One region of the Hylemonella sp. P2_B10 genome, then DNA from elsewhere that is predicted to be linked to it. Evidence: predicted binding sites of a transcription regulator. Region 1 holds the regulator's gene; each other region holds the start of a gene.
What was found. Region 1 encodes sigma-54, which starts transcription at its own class of promoters, with help from an activator protein. Its sites were predicted from a motif close to TGGCANGNAANCTGCTTT; they were not measured.
Positions count from the first base shown of each region.

Region 1 (2,264 bases):
CGTTCTCGTTGCGGTAGGGCGTGTGGGACAACTGCACCAGCACGCGCTGGGTAAGACGGCTGTGCAGATTCAACAGCAGGGCGTCACGCCAGGAAGCGTTCAGCGACACACCGCCGCGCCGCTTGTCCAGCGCCTCGGCGGGCAGGCCAGTGATGAAGCCGGCCTCGGCCAGCAGGTAGTCCTCGACGCCAGCGGCGCAAGGCAGAAACAATTGCAACTGGTTCACGGGGAGATCCCTTGGCGGCGCTTACAGCGCCTTGCGCAAGTTGGTAGGCGCTATGCGCAGGCTTTCGCGGTACTTGGCCACGGTGCGGCGCGCGCACTCGATGCCCTGCTCCTTCAGCATGTCGGACAGCTGGCTGTCGCTCAGCGGCTTCTTCGGGCTTTCGGCCGCCACAAATTGCTTGATCAGCGCGCGCACCGCAGTGCTGGAGGCATTGCCACCCGATTCGGTGCCCAGCGCCGAGCCGAAGAAGAACTTCAGCTCGAAGGTGCCGAACGGTGTGGCCATGTATTTGGCGGTGGTGACGCGGCTGATGGTGGATTCGTGCAGCCCCAACTCATCCGCGATCTCGCGCAACACCAGCGGGCGCATGGCCAGTTCGCCATGGGTGAAGAAGTTCTTCTGCCGTTCCACGATGGCGGTGCTGACGCGCAGGATGGTGTCGAAGCGCTGCTGGATGTTCTTGATGAACCAGCGCGCCTCCTGCAGGCGCTGCTGCAAGGCGGCGTAGTTGGAGGCTTCCCGGCCGCCGCCCTTGTGCTGCTTCAGGGCATTGGCATAGATGTCGTGCACGCGCAGCTTGGGCATCACGTCGGGGTTCAGCAGCACGCGAAAGCGCGCCTGCGCGCCATTGCTGATCTTGGTGACCAACACATCGGGCACCACCACGTTGCGCTCCACATCGATGAAGCGGCGGCCCGGCTTGGGCTCCAGGCGGGCGATCAGCGCGATGGCGTCGCGCACGGCGGCGTCGTTGCAACCGCACAGCTGCACCAGGCGCTTGACGTCGCGGCGCGCCAGCAGGTCGATGGGTTGCTCGCAGACGCGCAGGGCCAGCGCCACCGCCATGGCGGTGGGCACGTCCAGGCGAATGTTGCGCTGCATGGCGTGCAATTGCAGGCTCAGGCACTCGGCCAGGCTGCGCGCGCCCACGCCGGCCGGCTCCAGGTTGTGCAGCAGGCTCAAGGCCATGGTGAAGCTGTGCACCAGGTTTTCCACCTGTTCCTCGTCGCCACCGGCCAGGCCGCGTGCCAGGTCTTCCAGCGGGTCTTCCAGGTAGCCGTCGTCGTTCAGCGACTCGATCAGGAAGCGCAGCGCGGCACTGTCGGCCTCGCTCAGGCGCAGCGCCAAGGCCTGGCGGTGCAAATGTGTTTGCAGCGACTCCTGGCTGCGCGCCAGCTCACCGGCATCGGCGTCTTCGTCGCCGTTCAGGTTGTTGCCGTGGGCCTTGGCGTCGCCGCCCCACTCGCCGTCGTCGGGCGACATGTCCAGCGTGCCGTCGCCCTCCCAATCCTGGCCGTCGTCGGCGGTCAGCGGCGTCGCTTCGTCATTGGTCGTGGTGGAGGTGGAACTGTCGGTGTACTCTGTCGCGGCGCCGCTGGCGGCGAACTCGGCGTCGCGGTCGTCCTCACGCACGGGCGTGTCGACCTGGGCGATGCCGAAGTCGCTGCCCGGCGCCTCGTCATGCGCCAGCTCCAGGAAGGGGTTGTCGTCCAGCATCTGGTCGACTTCCTGGCTCAGCTCCAGCGTCGACAACTGCAGCAGCCTGATGGACTGCTGCAGCTGTGGCGTCAACGCCAGGTGCTGCGATATCTTGAGCGAGAGACCGGGTTTCATCACATTTTGAAGTGTTCGCCCAGATACACACGCCTGACATCGGCGTTGTCCACGATCTCGGAGGGTGTGCCCTGGGCCAGCACATGGCCGTCGCTGATGATGTAGGCGTGGTCGCAGATGCCCAGCGTCTCGCGCACATTGTGGTCGGTGATCAGCACGCCAATGCCGCGCCCCTTGAGGAAGCTGATGATGCGCTGGATCTCGATGACGGCGATCGGGTCGATGCCGGCAAACGGCTCGTCCAGCAAGATGAAACGCGGCTGCGTGGCCAGCGCACGGGCGATCTCCACGCGGCGGCGCTCGCCGCCGGACAGCGCCAGCGCCGGCGAATCGCGCAGGTGCTCCACCCGCAGTTCCTGCAGCAGGCTGGTCAAGCGGTGCTCGATCTCGGGCTTCTTCAATGGCTCGCCGGCCTCGTCGCGCT
Region 1 is NZ_JBFUDE010000007.1:166,405-168,668, forward strand. Features, by position in the region: gene AC1DX2_RS25190 (THUMP domain-containing class I SAM-dependent RNA methyltransferase) at 1-226, opposite strand, end outside; gene AC1DX2_RS25195 (RNA polymerase factor sigma-54) at 248-1,840, opposite strand; gene lptB (LPS export ABC transporter ATP-binding protein) at 1,840-2,264, opposite strand, start outside.

Region 2 (2,264 bases), on a different contig from region 1:
CGGTGTCGCCGATGTTGCTTTCGCCAAACATCAGCTTGTCGCGGATGTCGGCAATCGAGCGGCCGTCGCGCAGCAGCTTGAAGTACCAGCTGCCGTCCACCGTGTCGCCATACATGCAGGCGCCCACCAGCTTGTCGTCCTTGATCACCAGCTTCTTGTAGACGCCGCCAAAGGGGTCACTCATCACGATCTCTTCGGTGTTGGCGCCGCCGGTGAAGTCGCCCGCGCTGAACAGGTCGATGCCCGTCACCTTCAGCTTGGTGGAGGTCAGCGAGCCCTGGTATCGGCCTATGCCCATCAGCGCCAGGTGGTTGGCCGCCACCTTGGCTTGCTCAAACAGCGGCGCCACCAGGCCATAGGCCACGCCCCGGTGGGCGGCGCATTCGCCCACGCTGTAGATGCGCGCGTCGGTCACGGTCTGCAGCGTGTCGTTCACCACAATGCCGCGGTTCACGTGCAGGCGCATGCTCTCGGCCAGCTCGGTGTTGGGGCGTATGCCCACCGCCATCACCACCAGGTCGGCCGGCACCTCGGTGCCGTCCTTGAAGCGCACCGCCTTCACGCGGCCGGCCTTGCCGTCGTCCTCAGTGCCCAGCAACGCCTCGGTCTGCGCCCCCATCATGAAGGTCAGGCCACGCTCTTCCAGCGACTTGCGCAGCATGTCGCCGGCCACGCTGTCGAGCTGGCGTTCCATCAGCGTGGGCATCACGTGCACCACCGTCACCGTCATGCCCCGGCGCATCAGGCCGTTGGCGGCCTCCAGGCCCAGCAGGCCGCCGCCGATCACCACCGCGTGCTTGTACACCTTGGCGGCTTCTATCATGGTGTTGGTGTCGGCAATGTCGCGGTAGGCGATCACACCTTGCAGGTCCTTGCCCGGCAGCGGCAGGATGAAGGGGTTGGAGCCGGTGCACAGCAGCAGCCGGTCGTAGGGGGCCTCGGTGACATTGCCGTCGGCATCCACCGCGCGCACCACGCGGCGGGCGCGGTCGCCCGAGACGACCTTCTTGCCCACGTGCAGGGTGATGCCGTTTTCCGTGTACCAGTCAAACGTGTTGAGCACGATCTCGTCCAGCGTCTGCTCGCCAGCGAGCACCGGGCTGAGCAGGATGCGGTTGTAGTTGGGGTGCGGCTCGGCGCCGAACACGGTGATGTCGTACATGTCCGGGGCGATCTTCAGCAGCTCTTCCAGCGTGCGCACGCCGGCCATGCCGTTGCCAACCATGACGAGTTTGGGTTTGCTCATAGCGATCACTCCACTCAAACGAAGCGTCTTCGCAACGCCGCAGCGTTGCAGACAGGGGTACTGGGTAGCGGTGGGAACCGCATCTCGGCAAAGACCTGCTCAAGCGTGCAGTCTTTGGAGCGCCCATACTGTGCGACGTCGTTGTGCACAGAAACTGGGCGGTATCTATTTCGTTTGAACGCGCCGTTGCGTCTGCCTGCTGTTTCGCAAAATCTGTGCCATGTGCTGCGGGTGCAGCAAAATAGCGTCTCCATTGGGCAGGCCGCGTGGCAGGCTAATTGCAAGCTCAGGCTGTTTCCCCAGTGAAATCCATCATTTATGACATCTGCCTTGCTCTTCGCCCACCGCCAGTTGGCGGCACCCACGCTGGCCGCCGACCTGCAGGCGGCCGGCATTGCGGTGCTGGCCACGGTGCAGGAGGTGAGCAAATTGGTGCAGGCCGTGCTCCAACATGCACCCGATGTGGTGATCTGCAACGAGCCGTTCCCCACCGCCGGCCTGTTTGAGGCCATCCACCTGCTGGAGCAGGCGCTGCCTTGCCCGGTGATGCTGTTCACCCAGGACATGGACGCCGGCAACATCGACAAGGCCACCGCCAGCGGCGTGCACGTGTACGTGGTGGACGGCTATTCCGCCGCCCGCCTGCGCCCGCTGATCCAGCTTGCGCAGGCACGCTTTCGCCAGGCGCAGCAGCAGCGCAAGGCCTATGAAGACATGGCCACGCGCTTTGAAGAGCGCAAGGTGGTGGACCGGGCCAAGGGCATCCTGATGCGGGCGCAGCAGATCTCGGACGACGAGGCCTTTCGCGTGCTGCGCAGCACCGCCATGCGCTCCAACCTGCGGCTGGGGCAGTTGTCGCAGCAAGTCATCCAGTCGGCGCGCTTTGCCGAGGCCGTCAACCGCTCGGGCCAGCTGCGCATGCTGTCGCAGCGGCTGGTCAAGCTGCACCTGCTGCAGGCGGCCGACCCCGGGGCCAGCCGCCATGCCGTGCTGCTGGCCGAATCCGTGGCCTGGGTGG
Region 2 is NZ_JBFUDE010000001.1:45,276-47,539, forward strand. Features, by position in the region: gene nirB (nitrite reductase large subunit NirB) at 1-1,246, opposite strand, end outside; gene AC1DX2_RS00195 (ANTAR domain-containing protein) at 1,577-2,264, shown strand, end outside.
Region 2: nirB (nitrite reductase large subunit NirB) is a predicted target of sigma-54. The motif match lies at 1,450-1,467, and genes of this name have one in related genera.

Region 3 (2,264 bases), on a different contig from region 1:
CAAGAAGTGGTGGCAGATCTGGGCGCTGTGGTGAAGTAGAGCGCCCGGGGTTACCCACTTCGCGTGGCCCCTGTCCCCAGGGGTGCAGTTGAGTTGGCTGTCGCCCAATGGCGCTCCAGTGATTGGGGCGCGCTCACACAGCGTGCTTGCTACCGGCACAATGCCTGACGACCGGCGCCGTGGTGACGGCGCCGTTCAGCTTACCGCGCGCTGGCGCGTATCAGCCCAGATGTTTGGCGCTGCGGCGCTTGGCCATGGCCGTGGCCAGCAGGGCCAGGCTCAAGCCCAACAGCGCCAGACTGCCGGGTTCCGGCACGTCATTGGTAGAGGCAAACTTGTAGCCGGCAATGGCCAGTTCTTCAAACCCATGCTCGTTGCCGCGAATGGACATTTGCACCACAAAGGAGTCAGTGTCCAGGAACAGGCCGTCATACAGGTCGAAGGTGGGTATCACCGCGAAGTAATCCGGTTTGCCGCTGCCGTTGGTATCCCAGTGGTAGGTGGTGCCGCTGGTGGTGGGCGCGGGGATGTTGCAATTGTCGTAAGGCGTAGGCGCGGCCGGGCCGATATAGGGGCTGCCGCAGGATGTCACCCGCGCGTCAATGTCGTAGCTGCCATTGGCATTGGTGTCGAGCGAGAACGAGGCAATCTGTGAGGCGCCGCGGTAGACCGCCACCCGGCCGGAGATGAGCAGGTCGGGGTTTTGGGCGTTCTCGTTGTGGTCGAACACAAACAGCGGCTGGTAGCTGGTGCCGCCCAACGTCAGGTACTGCCGGATCAGGCCCACGGTGCCGGTCATGCCCATGCCCCAGGTACCGTCGAAATCGCCCGAGTTCAGGGCATCCATGGGCGCTTGGTAGCCTGCCGGGTTGGCCACGCTGTTGCTCGTATACACGATCACGCCCAGGGTGCCGGAGCCGCTGGCGAAACTGAAGTTGCTGGTATTGCCCGGCAACTTGCCGGCTGCCTGCTGCTGCGTCAACAACGAAGCTGAGTAAACCAGAGCCTGGTCAAATTGTTGCGGCGGCAAGCCGTCCACCAAGCCGCCCGGCAATGTCAGCACCACGGGCGCTGCCTGTGCCATGCCTGACAAACCGAGCACCGTCAAAACGGCCACCAATGCGCGCGGAATCGATGCGAATGTGGTTTTCATAGAGACTCTCCTGGAAAGTTGGTCTCCCTTTTTCGCTTAAAAAACAAGCAAGTTTCATGCAAAAAAACATTCACATTTGAAATCAAGAACTTAACGGCTGGGCCGTTGGAAAGGGGTTCTTGAGTGTCAATTTTTTCGACGCTGGTGGCGGCCAAATCAGGTCTCAGCCCATCGCCCGCCAGGGTTGCCCGGCCGGTCCGATAGACAGCCAGTCGGGCCGTCAACGACGGGCGGCCCGGGAATTTGAGCCCGGCTTCACCCCATCAACGGGTGATCCGCCCTCAGCGCCTCCAGCGCCTGCATCAGTTCTTCTTCACTGGCCAGCCGCCGCATCGGTGGCAGCGCCGCCAGCAGGCGCCGGCCATAGCCCATCTGCACCAGCCGCGTGTCGCAGACGATCAGCACGCCCTGGTCGGACTCGCGGCGTATCAACCGCCCGGCGCCCTGCTTCAGGGCCACGGCCGCCTCGGCCAGGTAGTAGTCGCTGAAGGCGCTGCGGCCCTGCTCTTCCAACCGGCGTGAGCGGGCCTGCACCAGCGGGTCGTTGGGCGGGGGGAACGGCAGCTTGTCCACCACCACCAGTTGCAGCGCATCGCCCGGCACGTCAAAGCCCTCCCAGAACGAGGCCGAGGCCACCAGGATGCACCCTGCTCGCCCGCCTTCGCTGCCCTGGCGAAAGCGCTCCATCAGCTCGCGCTTGGGTTTCTCGCCCTGCACCAGCACCTCCAGCACGCCCGATGCGCTGAAATGCGCCTGCAAGGCCTCGCTGATGCTGCGCAAGGCCCGCAGCGTGGTGGTCAGCACCAGCGTGCGCCCGCCCAGCGTGGGGGTGATGCGCTGCACCAGGCGCGCCACCGCCTCGCTGTGCCCCGGCTCGTTGGGCTTGGGCAGGTTGCGCGGCACGTAGACCGCGGCCTGGTGGGGGTAGTCGAACGGGCTGCTGACCCGCAGCACCTCGGCCTCTTGCAGGCCGCAGGGCTCGGTGAACCAGGTCAGCGCGGCGTCATCGCCCAGCGTGGCCGAGGTGAATATCCAGGACTTGCCACCCGGCTCCTGCTGCTGCGCATCACCAGCGCGCAGCAGCTTGTCGCGCACCGCATCGGCAATGTCC
Region 3 is NZ_JBFUDE010000001.1:695,586-697,849, forward strand. Features, by position in the region: gene AC1DX2_RS03395 (outer membrane protein assembly factor BamD) at 1-34, shown strand, start outside; gene AC1DX2_RS03400 (PEP-CTERM sorting domain-containing protein) at 221-1,153, opposite strand; gene AC1DX2_RS03405 (ATP-dependent DNA helicase) at 1,409-2,264, opposite strand, start outside.
Region 3: AC1DX2_RS03400 (PEP-CTERM sorting domain-containing protein) is a predicted target of sigma-54. The motif match lies at 1,198-1,215, and genes of this name have one in related genera.